DNA from 2 places in the Pseudomonas sp. NFX224 genome. Region 1 is predicted to be linked to the other one. Evidence: predicted binding sites of a transcription regulator. Region 1 holds the regulator's gene; the other holds the start of a gene.
What was found. Region 1 encodes sigma-54, which starts transcription at its own class of promoters, with help from an activator protein. Its sites were predicted from a motif close to ANTGGCATNNANNTTGCTNT; they were not measured.
Positions count from the first base shown of each region.

Region 2: a site for sigma-54 is predicted at 2,716-2,735, ahead of ACNYC6_RS04735 (circularly permuted type 2 ATP-grasp protein). Genes of this name have one in related genera too.

Region 1 covers NZ_CP183416.1:2,021,734-2,030,407, forward strand. The annotation lists gene mlaE (lipid asymmetry maintenance ABC transporter permease subunit MlaE) at 1-57, opposite strand, end outside; gene ACNYC6_RS09160 (ATP-binding cassette domain-containing protein) at 57-866, opposite strand; gene ACNYC6_RS09165 (KpsF/GutQ family sugar-phosphate isomerase) at 1,142-2,116, shown strand; gene ACNYC6_RS09170 (KdsC family phosphatase) at 2,116-2,640, shown strand; gene lptC (LPS export ABC transporter periplasmic protein LptC) at 2,648-3,220, shown strand; gene lptA (lipopolysaccharide transport periplasmic protein LptA) at 3,207-3,755, shown strand; gene lptB (LPS export ABC transporter ATP-binding protein) at 3,755-4,480, shown strand; gene ACNYC6_RS09190 (RNA polymerase factor sigma-54) at 4,666-6,159, shown strand; gene hpf (ribosome hibernation-promoting factor, HPF/YfiA family) at 6,234-6,542, shown strand; gene ptsN (PTS IIA-like nitrogen regulatory protein PtsN) at 6,555-7,019, shown strand; gene rapZ (RNase adapter RapZ) at 7,022-7,879, shown strand; gene ACNYC6_RS09210 (HPr family phosphocarrier protein) at 7,895-8,170, shown strand; gene ACNYC6_RS09215 (ZIP family metal transporter) at 8,215-8,674, opposite strand, start outside.
Region 2 covers NZ_CP183416.1:1,089,595-1,096,910, forward strand. The annotation lists gene ACNYC6_RS04725 (transglutaminase family protein) at 1-314, opposite strand, end outside; gene ACNYC6_RS04730 (alpha-E domain-containing protein) at 311-1,261, opposite strand; gene ACNYC6_RS04735 (circularly permuted type 2 ATP-grasp protein) at 1,274-2,683, opposite strand; gene ACNYC6_RS04740 (ribonuclease E inhibitor RraB) at 3,113-3,457, opposite strand; gene ACNYC6_RS04745 (hypothetical protein) at 3,671-3,904, opposite strand; gene speE (polyamine aminopropyltransferase) at 4,064-4,939, opposite strand; gene ACNYC6_RS04755 (PLDc N-terminal domain-containing protein) at 5,106-5,297, opposite strand; gene ACNYC6_RS04760 (hypothetical protein) at 5,379-5,909, opposite strand; gene ACNYC6_RS04765 (ankyrin repeat domain-containing protein) at 5,986-6,504, opposite strand; gene ACNYC6_RS04770 (long-chain-acyl-CoA synthetase) at 6,602-7,316, opposite strand, start outside.

The DNA.
Region 1 (8,674 bases):
GTCGATGCCTGCCTGGCCGAACCGGCGTACGCGTTCTATTAATGAAATTCTGCGCATCAGCGCTTCCCCAGAAGATCTGCGCGGTAATCCGTCGCTGGAAAGTGGTAGGCAACCGGCCCATCGGGTTCGCCGGTCATGAACTGACGAATGCGCGGCTCGTCCGAATTCATCAGCTCATCAGGAGTCCCCTGCCCCAACACCTGCCCGTCGCCCACGACATAGATGTAATCGGCAATGCTCGCGGTTTCGGCCAAGTCGTGGGAAACCACGATACTGGTGATCCCCAGTGCATCGTTGAGCAGGCGAATCAGACGCACCAACACGCCCATGGCGATAGGGTCCTGGCCGACAAAGGGCTCGTCGTACATGAGGATTTGGGGATCGAGCGCAATCGCCCGCGCCAGTGCGACACGACGCTTCATGCCGCCGGACAGTTCGTCGGGCATCAGGTCGATGGCACCACGCAAACCCACGGCCTGCAATTTGAGCAGGACGATGTCACGGATCATTTCCTCGGGCAGTTCGGTGTGAACGCGCAATGGAAAGGCCACGTTCTCGAATACATCGAGATCGGTAAACAGTGCGCCACTTTGAAACAGCACGCCCATGTGCTTGCGGGCATCGAACAGATCGCTGCGCGAGAGCTTCGGCAGGTTCTGACCGTTGACCCAGACTTCGCCGCTGGTGGGCCGCAACTGTGCGCCCATCAACCGCAACAGCGTTGTCTTGCCACACCCGGAAGGTCCCATGATGCCGGTGACCTTGCCGCGGGGAATACGGATATCGACGTTATTGAAAATGCTGCGCGCACCGCGCTTGAAGGACAGTCCCTTCAGCTCGACCGCGTAGGCGTTATCGGCACTCATCTAAACTCCTTGCGATGCAGCCTCTCACTCGGACGCCTGACTTCCTGACGAAAGCACGTGCCTTCCGGGCGGGCCGAACTGGCGGCGAACTATATCACTGCAAACACCCTGCGCCCAAGGCCATTGCCGGCCCAAGTTGCGTGATATGACCAGCAAAAAGCTTCATTTAGAGGGATTAGGTAACAAGGAGTGACAATGCACGACGAACTTGCGTGAGGGTTTTGATCATAACCGTTATAATCGCCGCCTTTTCATCAGGCTAAACGATTTCTGACATGAGCCAATCCAGCGACCTGATTCAATCTGCCCAACGCACCATCCGCCTCGAAGTGGAAGCCGTACAAGGCTTGCTGCCGCATATCGACGCAGATTTTGTACGCGCTTGCGAGATGATTCTGGCCAGCAAAGGCCGCGTTGTCGTGGTCGGCATGGGCAAGTCGGGGCATATCGGCAACAAGATTGCCGCCACCCTGGCCAGCACCGGCACCACGGCATTTTTCGTCCACCCGGCTGAAGCCAGCCACGGTGACATGGGCATGATCACCCGCGATGACATCATCCTGGCGCTGTCGAACTCCGGCTCCACCAATGAAATCGTCACCCTGCTGCCATTGATCAAGCGCCTGGGCATCCAGTTGATCAGCGTGACCGGCAACCCTGACTCGCCGCTGGCCAAGGCCGCCGAGGTCAACCTCAACGTTCACGTCGAGCACGAAGCCTGTCCGCTGAACCTGGCGCCTACCTCTTCGACTACCGCGGCGCTGGTCATGGGCGATGCCCTGGCCGTCGCACTGTTGGAAGCCCGCGGTTTTACCGCCGAAGACTTCGCCTTTTCCCATCCGGGTGGCGCATTGGGCCGACGCCTGCTGTTGAAAGTGGAAAACGTCATGCACGCCGGGCAAGAGTTGCCGCAGGTACAGCGTGGCACCCTGCTCAAGGATGCGTTGATGGAAATGACCCGCAAGGGCCTGGGCATGACCGTCATCCTTGAAGCCGACGGCAAGCTCGCCGGGATCTTCACTGACGGCGATTTGCGCCGCACGCTGGACCGCACCATCGATATCCACAGGGTCACCATCGATCAGGTCATGACCGCCCACGGCAAGACCGCCCGCGCCGAGATGCTCGCCGCCGAGGCCCTGAAAATCATGGAAGACCATAAAATCAACGCGCTGGTCGTGGTCGACAGCGAAGACCGTCCGGTCGGCGCCTTGAACATGCACGACTTGCTGCGTGCGGGGGTAATGTAATGAGCACGGACCTGCTGCAACGCGGCCAACAGATCAAACTGGCGGTCTTCGACGTCGACGGCGTCCTCACCGACGGACGCCTGTACTTCCTCGAAGACGGTAGTGAGTTCAAGACCTTCAATACCCTCGACGGCCAGGGCATCAAGATGCTGATGGCTGCCGGCGTGCAGACCGCCATCATCAGCGGCCGCAAGACCCCGGTGGTCGAGCGACGGGCGAAGAACCTCGGCATTCCACACCTGTACCAGGGGCGCGAAGACAAACTGGTGGTGCTCGACGAGCTACTTGGCCAACTCAACCTAAGCTATGAACAGGTCGCCTACCTTGGTGACGACCTTCCCGACCTGCCAGTGATTCGCCGCGTAGGCCTGGGCATGGCAGTGGCCAACGCCGCCAGTTTCGTGCGCGACCACGCTCACGGCGTCACCCAGGCCCGTGGTGGCGAAGGTGCCGCCCGCGAATTCTGCGAATTGATCCTGCGCGCCCAGGGCCGCCTCGATGCGGCCAACGCCGCGTACCTGTGAGCCAAACATGCTGAGCAAAAAGATTCGCAACATCCTGATGTTCGGTTGCATCGCGGCGATTTTCGCCGCGGTCGGCTACTGGAACATCAGCCCGGAACGCTTTCTCGACAAGCCGGTTGTGCAAGTCGACAACAGCGAGATCGACTATTACGCCACCAACGCCCACAGCGTGCAGTTCCTGCCGGATGGCAGGCTGCAATACGAAATGACGTCGGACAAGGTCGAACACCTGAAAGCGTCCGAGGTGACCCTGCTGACCAATCCCGACCTGAACATGTTCCGCGGCACCGAGTTCCCGTGGCACGTCCAGAGCGAAAAGGGTGAAGTCAACCCTGACGGCACCCAGGTCGAGCTGATCGATTCGGTACGCATTACGCGTTTCGACGAGAAAAACCGTAGGACCCTGATCACCACCACCCGCATGACGGTGTTCCCGCAACAGCAATATGCGCAGACCGACCGAGACGTTAGAATCGACGGCGCTGGCGGTGTTTCGACTGGCAAGGGAATGAAAGCGTATTTGAAAGAAAGCAGGATACACCTGCTATCGAACGTAAGAGGACAGTATGAGGCTCGTTAAAACCCTCCCTATTTTGCTCAGTCTGGGCGCAGCACTGGGAAGCGTGAGCGCCTGGGCCCTGCCGGATGATCAACAACAGCCAATCCGCATTCAGGCCGACGATGCCCAACTGGACGACAAGAATGGCGTTGCCACCTACACGGGCGATGTGATCATCACCCAGGGCTCAATGAAGGTTACCGGCAATAAAGTGACCATGACCCGAGCTCCGAGTGGCGACATCGACGTGGTGACGTCGGTCGGTAACCTGGCCTACTTCGAACAACTGCAAACGGCTGGCGACACCAAGCCGGTTCAGGGTTGGGGTGTGACAATCCAGTACCACGCCACGCAAAACCGCGTCGTACTGATCGACAAGGCCAAAGTCATCGACAAGGACAACAACGTCACCCAGGGCGAGAAAATCGTCTACGACACCGAGAAGAAGCTGGCGAGCGCCGGTCGCGCTACAGGCAGCAAGGTGACCGAGGCACGTCCGCGCATTGACATGGTCATCCAGCCGAAAAAGAAAACCGACGAGCAAAAGGCCCAGTAATGGCAACTCTGAAAGCTCAGCATCTGGCCAAGAGCTACAAGAGCCGCCAGGTCGTGCGCGACGTCAGCCTGTCGATCGACAGCGGTCAGATCGTCGGCCTGCTTGGCCCCAACGGCGCCGGCAAGACAACCTGCTTCTACATGATCGTCGGCCTGGTCCAGGCTGATCAGGGCCGCGTGCTGATCGACGATCTGGACGTCAGTCACCAGCCCATGCACGGTCGTGCGAAGGCAGGTATCGGCTATTTACCGCAAGAAGCGTCGATCTTCCGCAAACTCTCGGTAGCCGACAACATCATGGCGATCCTCGAGACCCGCAAGGAACTCGACAAGGACGGTCGTCGCAAGGAGCTGGAAAGCCTGCTGCAGGAGTTTCACATCAGCCACATCCGCGACAACCTCGGCATGAGCCTGTCCGGTGGTGAACGCCGCCGCGTGGAAATCGCCCGGGCACTAGCCACCAACCCGAAATTCATCCTGCTCGACGAACCTTTCGCCGGCGTGGACCCGATTTCGGTGGGCGACATCAAACAGATCATCCATCACCTCAAGGCCAAGGGCATTGGCGTGCTGATCACTGACCACAACGTCCGTGAAACGCTGGATATCTGTGAAACCGCCTACATCGTCAACGATGGTCAGCTGATCGCCGAAGGTGACGCTGAAACCATCCTGGCCAACGACCTGGTCAAGGAAGTCTACCTGGGTCATGAGTTCCGCCTGTAAGCGCTGAGGTGTCCCGGCTAGTCGACCAAGCGCTTGTCTCGATAAAAAATCAATAGTTTTTTATTGTTACAGCGCTCTAGGCAAACACTGCGATTTCGGGCATATAATTTGCTTATGTTTGGCGCTCCGGCGCCCTGTAGTGGATGGCGCATGTGCGCCGGCAAATAAGGTGTTAAGCCCCTGCCATGAAACCATCGCTAGTCTTGAGAATGGGCCAGCAGCTGACGATGACACCGCAGCTGCAACAGGCCATCCGCCTGCTCCAATTGTCGACCCTGGACCTGCAACAGGAAATCCAGGAGGCCCTGGAGTCCAATCCGATGCTCGAACGCCAGGAAGAAGGCGACGACTTCGACAACTCCGACCCCATGGCCGACAACGCCGAACAAAAGCCCAATACCGAAATTCAGGAACCCTCCTACCAGGAAAGCGCCCCGACGGTGGATAACCTCGAGGAAGGCGACTGGAACGAGCGTATTCCCAATGAACTACCGGTCGACACCGCCTGGGAAGACGTCTACCAGACCAGCGCCAGCAGCCTGCCGAGCAACGATGACGACGAGTGGGATTTCACCACCCGCACATCGGCCGGTGAAAGCCTGCAAAGCCATCTGCTGTGGCAATTGAACCTGGCGCCGATGTCCGACACCGATCGCCTGATCGCCGTCACCCTGATCGACTGCATCAACAATCAGGGCTATCTGGACGAAACGCTCGAGGAAATCCTCGAAGCCTTCGATCCGGAACTGGACATCGAACTGGACGAAATCGAAGCTGTCCTGCACCGCATCCAGCAATTCGAACCCGCCGGCATCGGCGCCCGCAACCTGGGCGAATGCCTGCTGCTGCAATTGCGCCAGCTGCCGGCCAAAACTCCTTGGCTGGCCGAAGCCAAGCGTTTGGTCACCGATTACATCGACCTGCTCGGCAGTCGCGACTACAGCCAGTTGATGCGCCGCATGAAGCTCAAGGAAGATGAGCTTCGCCAGGTGATCGAACTGGTCCAGAGCCTCAATCCGCGCCCGGGCTCGCAAATCGAGTCCACCGAAGCCGAGTACGTTGTCCCCGACGTGATCGTGCGCAAGGACAACGAGCGCTGGCTGGTGGAGCTCAACCAGGAGTCGGTGCCACGGTTGCGGGTCAACGCCCAGTACGCCGGCTTCGTGCGCCGCGCCGACACCAGCGCCGACAACACCTTCATGCGCAACCAGTTGCAGGAAGCCCGCTGGTTCATCAAGAGCCTGCAAAGCCGCAACGAAACCCTGATGAAAGTGGCCACCCAGATCGTCGAGCATCAGCGCGGCTTCCTGGAGTACGGCGATGAAGCGATGAAACCGCTGGTCCTGCATGACATCGCCGAAGCGGTTGGCATGCACGAATCGACAATTTCCCGGGTGACCACGCAAAAATTCATGCATACCCCTCGGGGCATATATGAGCTGAAATACTTTTTTTCCAGCCACGTCAGCACCTCCGAGGGCGGCGAATGCTCGTCCACGGCGATCCGCGCGATCATCAAAAAACTGGTTGCTGCTGAAAATCAGAAAAAGCCGTTGAGTGACAGCAAGATCGCTGGTTTACTGGAGGCACAAGGCATTCAGGTGGCTCGCCGCACCGTCGCCAAGTACCGCGAATCCTTGGGGATCGCGCCTTCGAGCGAACGCAAGCGGTTGATGTAGAGCCACGCCACAGCGTTCCAGTGGCAGATCATCTGGTCTGCCGCTTTATGCACTGGCAACGAAGGAGAAGCTGTATGCAAGTCAACATCAGTGGACACCAACTGGAAGTGACCGAACCTCTTCGCACCTACATCGGCGAAAAACTCGAACGATTGGAGCGACATTTCGACAAGATCACCAACGTGCAGGTCACGATGACGGTCGAAAAGCTGAAGCAGAAAATCGAAGCCACGCTGCATATTCCCGGCAATGAAGTGGTCGCAAACGCGGAACATACCGATATGTACGCGGCGATCGACGCACTGACCGACAAGCTGGATAAACAACTCAAAAAGCATAAGGAAAAGACCCAGAGCCTCCTCCAGGGCGCTACCGGTCGTTAACACTCCCAACCCATGATCCGACTTGAAAGCATCCTGACCCCCGGCCGTTCCCTGGTGAACGTGCCGGGCGGCAGTAAAAAGAAAGCCCTTGAGCAAATTGCCAACCTCATCCATCGCGAAGTGCCGGATCTGGCCATGCAGGATGTCTTCGAGAGCCTGGTCGCCCGTGAAAAACTCGGTTCAACCGGTTTTGGCAACGGTATCGCCATCCCCCATTGCCGTCTCAAGGGCTGTAATTCGCCCATCAGTGCCTTGATGCACCTTGACGCCCCTATTGATTTCGACGCCATCGATGGTGCACCGGTCGACCTGTTGTTCGTTTTACTGGTCCCGGAAGCCGCTACCGATGCGCACCTGGAGTTGTTACGCCAGATCGCCAGCATGCTCGACCGCAAGGAAGTGCGCGAAAAACTGCGCAGCGCCCCGAGTAATGAAGCCTTGTATCAGGTTGTCCTGGACGAGCAAAACGGTCATTAATCATGCGCTTGATCATCGTCAGCGGTCGTTCCGGCTCGGGTAAAAGTACCGCCCTCGATGTTCTTGAGGACAACGGTTACTACTGCATCGACAACCTGCCTGCGGGGTTGCTGCCGGAACTGGCCGAGCGCGCGCTGATTCACACGGAACTGTCACAGCCGCTGGTAGCCGTGTCCATCGATGCGCGCAACCTCCCCAGCCATCTATCGCGGTTTCCAGAGCTGCTCGAAGAAGTCCGCAGCCGGCACATCCAGTGCGATGTCCTGTACCTGGATGCCGATGAGGAAACCTTGCTCAAACGCTTTTCGGAAACCCGTCGTCGTCATCCGTTGAGCAGCGCCAATCGCTCGCTGGCCGAGGCGATCAACGATGAGACCAGCCTGCTCGGGCCCATTGCCGACCTCGCGGACCTCAAGGTCAACACGACCAACCTGAACCTGTATCAGTTGCGCGATACCATCAAGTTGCGGCTGCTGAACCAGCCGGAACCCGGTACGGCGTTCCTGGTGGAATCTTTCGGTTTCAAGCGTGGCATGCCGGTCGACGCCGATCTGGTGTTCGACGTGCGTTGCCTGCCCAACCCCTACTGGAAGCCGGAATTGCGCGAGCAGTCCGGGCTGGATCAGCCGGTTGCCGAGTACCTGGCGGCACAACCGGATGTCGAGGAGATGTTCCAGGACATTTCCGCGTACCTGCTCAAATGGTTACCTCGCTTTGCCGCCAGTAACCGCGCTTACGTCACTATTGCCATCGGTTGCACCGGCGGGCATCACCGCTCCGTCTACCTGACCGAACGCTTGGGCAAGACCCTGCAGCAATCTCTGAAGAACGTCCAGGTTCGCCACCGCGACCTCAGCTAAAGGATTCACATCGCGATGCCTGCTCTGGAAATCGAAATCATCAACAAACTGGGCCTGCACGCCCGGGCATCTGCAAAATTCGTTGGAGTTGCCGGTCAGTTCAAGGACTGCACGATCAGGGTCGGACGCACGCCAGAGACTACAGTCGACGGCAAAAGCATCATGGCAATGATGATGCTCGCCGCCGGCAAGGGCACCAGAATTCATCTGAGCACGGAAGGCGAGCAGGAACAGGAAGCGATGGACGCACTGGTGGCCCTGATCAACAACTACTTCGACGAAGGCGAATAACCCGGTAGCAGCTGGCTTCGCCAGCTGCTACAACAGTCCGTGAACTAGCCTAATGCGGTATCCATCACCATCATCAAGCAGAACCCGATCAGTAATCCAAGGCTGGCCAGTTTCTCATGACCGTGGCGACGCGATTCGGGAATGACTTCGTGGGTGACCACCAGCAACATGGCCCCGGCCGCCAAGGCCAGCCCCAAAGGCAACAACAGTTCGGCCAGGCTGACCAGCCACGCGCACAACAACGCGAACACCGGTTCGACCAAACCTGAAGCAGCACCGATCAGGAACGCCTTGAACCGCGACATCCCAGCCCCGGCCAGCACCAAGGCAATGACCAATCCCTCCGGCACATCCTGCAAGGCAATGCCCATCGCCAAACTGTCGGCATCCGGCATGCCGCCACCGGCCGAGACGCCCACAGCCATGCCTTCGGGAATGTTGTGGGCGATGATCGCGAACACGAACAGCCAGATGCGCGGCGGAATCACCGGGTGCTCCACAGTG
Region 2 (7,316 bases), 930 kb from region 1:
GCTTCGGTCAAGCGGGTAAAACGCAAGAACGGCAGCGCCGACTGGCTCTCATGCTCGGCTTCGCGCAGTTCGTCGATGTCGACCTGGCCACGAGCGCCAATGATGATCGCCTCGTGCGGCTCGTCCATGGTCAGTACGTGCAGGATGTTGCCGAATGGATCGAGTTGCGCGCGCACCGGGCGCGGCAGATCGAGCTGCCAACTGAGCACGTGCTGGCGCTCGCTGTCGTGGGGTGTCAGTCGCAGGTACTGGATGCTCGCCCGCACCTGATCTTCGTAGTGATAGGTGGTCTCGTGGCTAATGGAAAGTCTCATGCAGCCTCCAGGTATGAACTGTGTATCGCGTTGCCCAACTGGCGCACCAGCGGGATGAACTCCGTCAGCCAGGCGTGCAGGCCTTCGTCGAGAATTTCGTTGATGCCGGTGTAGCGCAGACGCGCGTCCATTTCCGCCGCCAGACGCTGTGCCGGTCGGCCGTTGGCCCCCGGCAATTGTGCGAGGATCTGGTCGATTTCTTCGGTGCAGGCGCGCAGGGAGCGCGGCACATCAGCGCGTAGCAGCAGCAATTCCGCCACATGCCGCGCGCCGGGAGCGTCGCGGTAGATTTCGGTGTAGGCCTCGAACGACGACAAGGCCCGCAGCAGAGCGCTCCACTGGTAATAGGCGTGAGCCGTGCCATCGCTGACGGCTTCGGCCTGATCACCGGCCATTTCGTAACGGGCATCGAGCAGGCGCAACGTGTTGTCGGCCCTTTCGATGAACGTCCCCAGACGAATGAAGCGGAACGCGTCATTACGCATGATGGTGCCGTAGGAGGCGCCGCGGAACAGGTGGGAACGTTCCTTGATCCACTCGCAGAAACGGCTCATGCCGTAGCGACTGAGGCCCTGTTCTGCGATGCCGCGAATTTCCAGCCAGGTGGCGTTGATGTTTTCCCACATGTCGGCGGTGATTCGCCCACGCACCGCGTGGGCACTGGCCCGCGCCGCACCGAGGCAACTGTAGATGCTCGCCGGGTTGGCCGCGTCCAGGGCAAAGAAATGCAACAACCGTTCTGCATGCAGTTCGCCGTGGCGTTCGAGGTAATCGTCCAGGGTGCCGGTGATCAACAGCGGCATCGCCAGCTCGTGCAGGCCGTTACCGCGGCCATCCTGTGGCATCAGCGACAGCGAGTAGCTGATGTCGAGCATCCGTGCGAGGTTTTCCGCCCGCTCCAGGTAACGCGACATCCAATACAAATCCGAGGCAGTTCTACTTAGCATGACAGGCTTCCTTCAATCCTCGACCACCCAGGTGTCCTTGGTTCCGCCACCCTGGGAGGAGTTCACCACCAGGGAGCCTTCGCGCAGGGCAACACGGGTCAAACCGCCGGGCACGACCCGGGTTTCGCGGCCAGACAATACAAACGGACGCAGGTCGATATGGCGCGGCGCGATGCCGTTTTCGACAAAAGTCGGACAGGTCGACAGCGACAGCGTCGGTTGCGCGATGTAGGCATGCGGCTTGGCAATGATCCGCGCGCGGAACGCTTCGATTTCCGCTGCCGTCGCCGCTGGCCCCACCAGCATTCCGTAACCGCCGGAGCCCTGGGTTTCCTTGACCACCAGTTCCGGCAGATTGGCCAGCACGTGGGAAAGTTCAGAAGGATTGCGACACTGCCACGTAGGAACGTTCTTGAGGATCGGCTCTTCATCCAGATAGAAACGGATCATGTCGGTGACAAACGGATACACCGATTTGTCGTCCGCCACGCCGGTGCCGATGGCATTGGCCAGCACCACGTTGCCGGAACGATAAGACGACAGCAGTCCCGGCACACCCAGCATTGAATCCGGGTTGAACGCCAACGGGTCGAGGAACGCATCATCGAGGCGGCGGTAGATCACATCGACCGCTTTCGGCCCGTCGGTGGTGCGCATGAAGACCTTGTCGTCACGCACGAACAAGTCCGCGCCTTCGACCAGCTCCACACCCATTTCCCGCGCCAAGAATGCATGTTCAAAGAACGCACTGTTGAAGCGTCCCGGCGTCAGCACCACCACGCTGGGGTTATCGATGGGGCTGGAGCTTTTCAGCGTATCGAGCAACAGGTTCGGATAATGGTCGATGGGGGCGATGCGCTGCGCCGCGAACAACTCGGGGAACAAGCGCATCATCATCTTGCGGTCTTCGAGCATGTAGCTGACGCCGCTCGGTGTGCGCAGGTTGTCTTCGAGCACGTAGTACGTGCCGTCGCCATCGCGCACCAGATCGACGCCGGAAATGTGCGAATAGATATCGCGGTGCAGATCCAGGCCTTGCATCGCCAACTGGTACTGCTCGTTGGCCAGCACCTGCTCGGCCGGAATGATGCCGGCCTTGATGATGCGTTGCTCGTGGTAGAGGTCGGCGAGGAACATGTTCAACGCCTTGACCCGCTGGATGCAGCCGCGTTCGACGACTCGCCATTCGCTGGCGGGAATGCTGCGGGGAATGGTATCGAAGGGAATCAGGCGCTCTGTCCCCTGCTCATCACCGTAGAGCGTGAAAGTAATCCCGGCGCGATGAAATAACAGATCGGCCTCGCGTCGCCGTTGTGCCAAAAGCTCGTCAGGCGTTTCGGCCAGCCAACGGGCAAACTCCCGATAATGCGGGCGGACCTGGCCGCCGGCATCGTACATCTCATCAAAATAGGTGCGGATCATGCCGTACTCCTTGTCACCCGGACATACAGACCTTCGCAAGGCCCGTGCCATCGGCATAAACGCTTTGATTTCAATCAGTTGGATAATCAATACACACGCACCGCACCAATCCTGTGCGGTAAATGCCCCAACCTGATTGCCCCCGCTTCATTGCAAGGCGTAGTGGTCGCCTATCACCAGCATAGCCAGAGTTGATTTCACTGCCCGGTTAACACGGGGGATAATCCGCTCATTCGCTGAAAAACTGACCGAACTTCCCTTTTAACCGCTCGTTTTGGGCGGTTTTTTTTGCCTTCGAGAAATATCGGGAAATAAAAGCAACGGCAGAAGTTCGCAGCCTGCGGCAACTCCTACTGGTCTTTGAGCCCACAAACGAAAACGGCCAACCCGAAGGTCAGCCGTTATTGACGATTGTTACTGTTCATAAGGTTATGCGAGTCGCCCTCGTACCTCCTGTTTGACACCCCAGCCTTCAATAATGCCGCCCAATGGCTCGACCACCGCTTCGAAACCCTGTTCGAAATCGCCGATGTCATCGTAAGTGGCGTACATCACCTTGCTCAGTTCCAGCGCCCAGGCGCCGTCGTCGCGCACGCTGATTTGCGCATTCAGGGATTCTCCATGATGGAATTGACGTGCCGCCCTGCGTGCCCGCTCCTCGTCCGGGAAAATGGCGTAGAACTCGATGGGATGGAATCGTGAAAAGTCGAAACCGCCTTCTTTCATGCGGCGCAGCACGCTGCTGCTGATGTCTTCTTGATAGGCTGTGCTCATGAAACGTCCTCCTCAAACTGATGGATAGACTTTCCGTACTCCCTGCGCGCGCAACCCGAGGTTGCGGGCGTTCGGCAACCGATGTGCCGACGGGAAACAAGCATGTAGCTGACAAGACCAGACCTTAGCGATCCATTCGCTGATCTCGATTGCAGAGTAGCCCCAAGATAGAGCCGTTGCCAAGGCCCGGTTGTGTATGTGACAGGAGGAGTGTCAGATCGGAGTGATACTGCGGATTTCAATGCTGTTCTGGGTTTTCAGGCTTTTGACGCCTGCGTCGGCAGTTCGCCCTTCCAGATCGTTCAGATCCAGTTCAGCGGCGACGGGAAGGAGTCGTTGCTTGATGAGTCTGGCAGCCCGCTCGTGACTTGGGCACTCTTCGCACTCGAAGACTTCGTCGATTATTTCACCATGATCATCCACGAAAGTGACTTTCCACTTTTGCATCGGTGCCTCCTCGATAAAACCCATGGATGGGCTTACACCTATCTCGACCCTGGACGCAGGTTAAATGTTCCAGTGGATCAAAATAGCAGGCATGAAAAAAAAGGCCGCCGCCAGCGTGCTTTCACACAACCGGCGACGGCCTTTTCTGACAAACGGAAATCAGTCGTTGCTTGGCTTGCCCACAGCTTGCAGCACGTACTGCGGCAACGCGAAGGCGCCGATGTGGATTTCCGGGTTGTAGTAGCGAGTAACGATGCCACTGCCGGCGAAGCGCTGTTGCAGGGTTTCGCGGGACAGCTTGCGATAAGCGGTATGGGTCGCGCCCCAGGCGAAGGTCATCGAGCCACCGATGTAGGTCGGCACAGCGGCCTGATAGAAATGCCAGTCCGGGAACAGGCTGCGCAGGCGACCGGCGGTGGTCTTCACTTCTTCGATTTGCATGAACGGTGTGCCGTTCTGGGTCACCAGAATGCCGCCTTCATTCAGGCAGCGGCGGCAGGCCTGGTAGAAGTTTTCCGAAAACAGCACTTCGCCCGGACCGATCGGGTCAGTGGAGTCGGAAATGATCACGTCGAATTTTTCCGTGGTGGTGGCGACAAAACGCATGCCGTCGTCGATCACCAGGTTCAGGCGTGGATCATCGAACGCACCTTTGGAGTGGTTCGGCAGAAATTCCTTGCACATGTCGACCACCGTACCGTCGATCTCGACCATGGTGATGTGCTCGACGCTGCGGTGCTTGGCCACTTCACGCAGCATGCCGCCATCGCCACCGCCGATGATCAGCACGCGCTTTGCGGTGCCGTGGGCCAGGATCGGCACGTGGGTGAGCATTTCGTGGTAGATGAACTCATCGGCTTCGGTGGTCTGGATCACACCGTCCAGCGCCATGACCCGGCCCATGCGCGGGTTTTCGAAAATCACCAGGTGCTGGTGTTCGGTGCGCACTTCGTGCAGCAGCTTTTCCATGCGAAAACGCTGGCCGTAGCCTTCGTAGAGCGTTTCCAGGTAGTCGCTGACAGGGATCTTGCTCATGGGAAGTGCTCCGATGAATGCGGTGGCAACGGACGGTTATCCGCCCATGAAGGCCAATCGATCAGCTCGATTGCCCGGGAAAGGCGCGCATTCTACGTCGCGGAACATGACAGGTCGAATGTGGGAGCAAGCTCCCACAGGGTCGGTGTTGTTTGTGGGAAGTAGGTCAGATCCGCACATTCCCACGCGGCCCGGCGATGGCCCAGATGATCAGGCCCAGAACCGGCAGCAGCAGGATCAACAGCACCCAGAGGATTTTCATCCCGGTTTCGGCGCCACTTTTCAGCACATTGATGATTGCCCAGATGTCCAGGGCAAGAATGATCAGGCCTACAAGGCTGTTGAACGTGGAACCCATGGTGACGCTCCCGAAGAGTGGTATGCACCCTTAGGATAGTCGGCCATGGCAAGGGTTCCTTTTTATTGACAGCTTTAGGTCTTAGACGTGGATTGCCACTTTCAAGGCTTCCAGGGCAGGCGCCGCCGCAATGCCGACTTCGGCACACAGCTCAAGCACACGCGGCACGTCGTTGCCGAAGACCAGCACCATTTGCAGTTCGTCATCCAGCAATTGGCTGAAGTTCATCAACGTGTAACCGCCGTTTTCCTTGTTCAGGCTGCTCAATTGCACCTGAATGCGATTAAGTGCCGTCAGGGCCTCGGTCTTGGCCAGTTGCTTGGGCTTGAGGTTGAACTCCACGCTTGGGCCGAACGAGTCGACGATCTGCGTAAACAGGTCCATGTAGGTGTCGGCCTGGAACAGCACGGTTTCCGGCAGGCTGCCGACGACCACCCACTCACCCAGCGGGATCGGGAAAGTGTCGTCGTAGTTGATGTCCGGGTTGGCTGTCAGAAAAGCCTCAGGATCCGCGTAAGCCTGGGCCGCTTCATCAGCGACTTTCCGGATTTCGTCATCGCCCATGCACCCGGAGCTGATTTTGCTGATGAGTTCGACGAGTGCGGCTTTCATGGGGCGGATCCTGTAGCGAGGAAAATTTTAGGGCGCGAAGGATAACGCAGGTTACCCCTCAAATACGAAAAACCAATCAGCCCAACAGTTTTTCCAGCTGCGCGATGGTATCGGCAGCACCCAAGGTCTTGGCGGCATCCAGTGCGGTAATGCCATTGGCGTCCTTGGCTTTCGGGTCGGCGCCTTTGCTGATCAGGTAGTCGACGACGTCGACGCGGTTGAACATCGCCGCCATCATCAGCGCCGTGCGGCCATCGAAGGACGAACCTTCCACCTGTGCACCACCTTCAACCAACGCCTTGATCACCGTCAGGTCACCCTTGAACGCAGCGCCGGCAATCGGGCTCTGGCCGTTGTCGTTGCGGATTTCCGGATCGGCTTTGTGTTCAAGCAGGACTCTCACGGTGTCCACATGGCCGTGGTAAGCGGCCAGCATCAGTAAGGTGTCGCCCTTGTGATTGCGCAGGTTCGGCGGCAAGCCTTTGCTCAGCAGCGCAGCCATCATGGCCGCATCACCCTCGCGTGCCTTGTTGAAAACCTGTTCGGCAAATTCGGCAGCTTCTTCGGGGGTCATCTGGCGGCTTTTGTCGGACATTGGGCACTCCATTTTCTGTCGTTCGTAAAAGCCGACAGTTTCCCGAGCGGCTCAGGCACTGTCACTTGTTTTTTCTGATGCGCGGCCATAGCGATATTCAATAACGATGTTTGCCACCCTGAATGTCCGCCAGCACCTGCTCGGTGACCTGCACATAAGTGTCAGTGCCCGGCAGCCAGGCGTAAATCGGGTCGTCACCGGTCCTGCCCGGGTCGAAGGCTTCGTCCTTGAGCCGGGTCTTCTGGTATTTGAATGTCCCGGTGGTTTCCATTTTTACTTTCACCCGCAGGAAAAGCGGCACCGCATACGCCGGCATCTGTTGTCGCACGAACGCCAGCAGTTCGCTGAAGTCCAGGGTCGCCAGGGATTCGGCGGGCGTGATGGCCGCCATCCCGGCCCGGCCGTTGGTATTGCGGACCTCCACGCCATAGGCCACGGCTTCGGAAATATGCGGATGTTTCAGGAGGATGTTCTCGACTTCAGTGGTCGAGACGTTTTCACCCTTCCAGCGATAGGTGTCGCCCAGTCGGTCGACAAACTGTGCGTGACCAAAACCGATGTTGCGCAGCAAGTCACCGGTATTGAAGTAACGGTCGCCCTTCTCGAACACATCATGCAGGACGACTTTTGCGGTTTTCTGCGGGTCGGTGTAACCGTCCAGCGGCGCCTTGTCGTCGATTTTCGCCAGCAACAACCCCTGCTCGCCCTTGCCGACCTTGCGCATGAAGCCATTGGTTTGGCGGGTCGGCGCGCCACTGTCGTGGTCGTACGCCGCCAGCTCCCAGGACATCAGGGAAAAACCGACAGTGTTG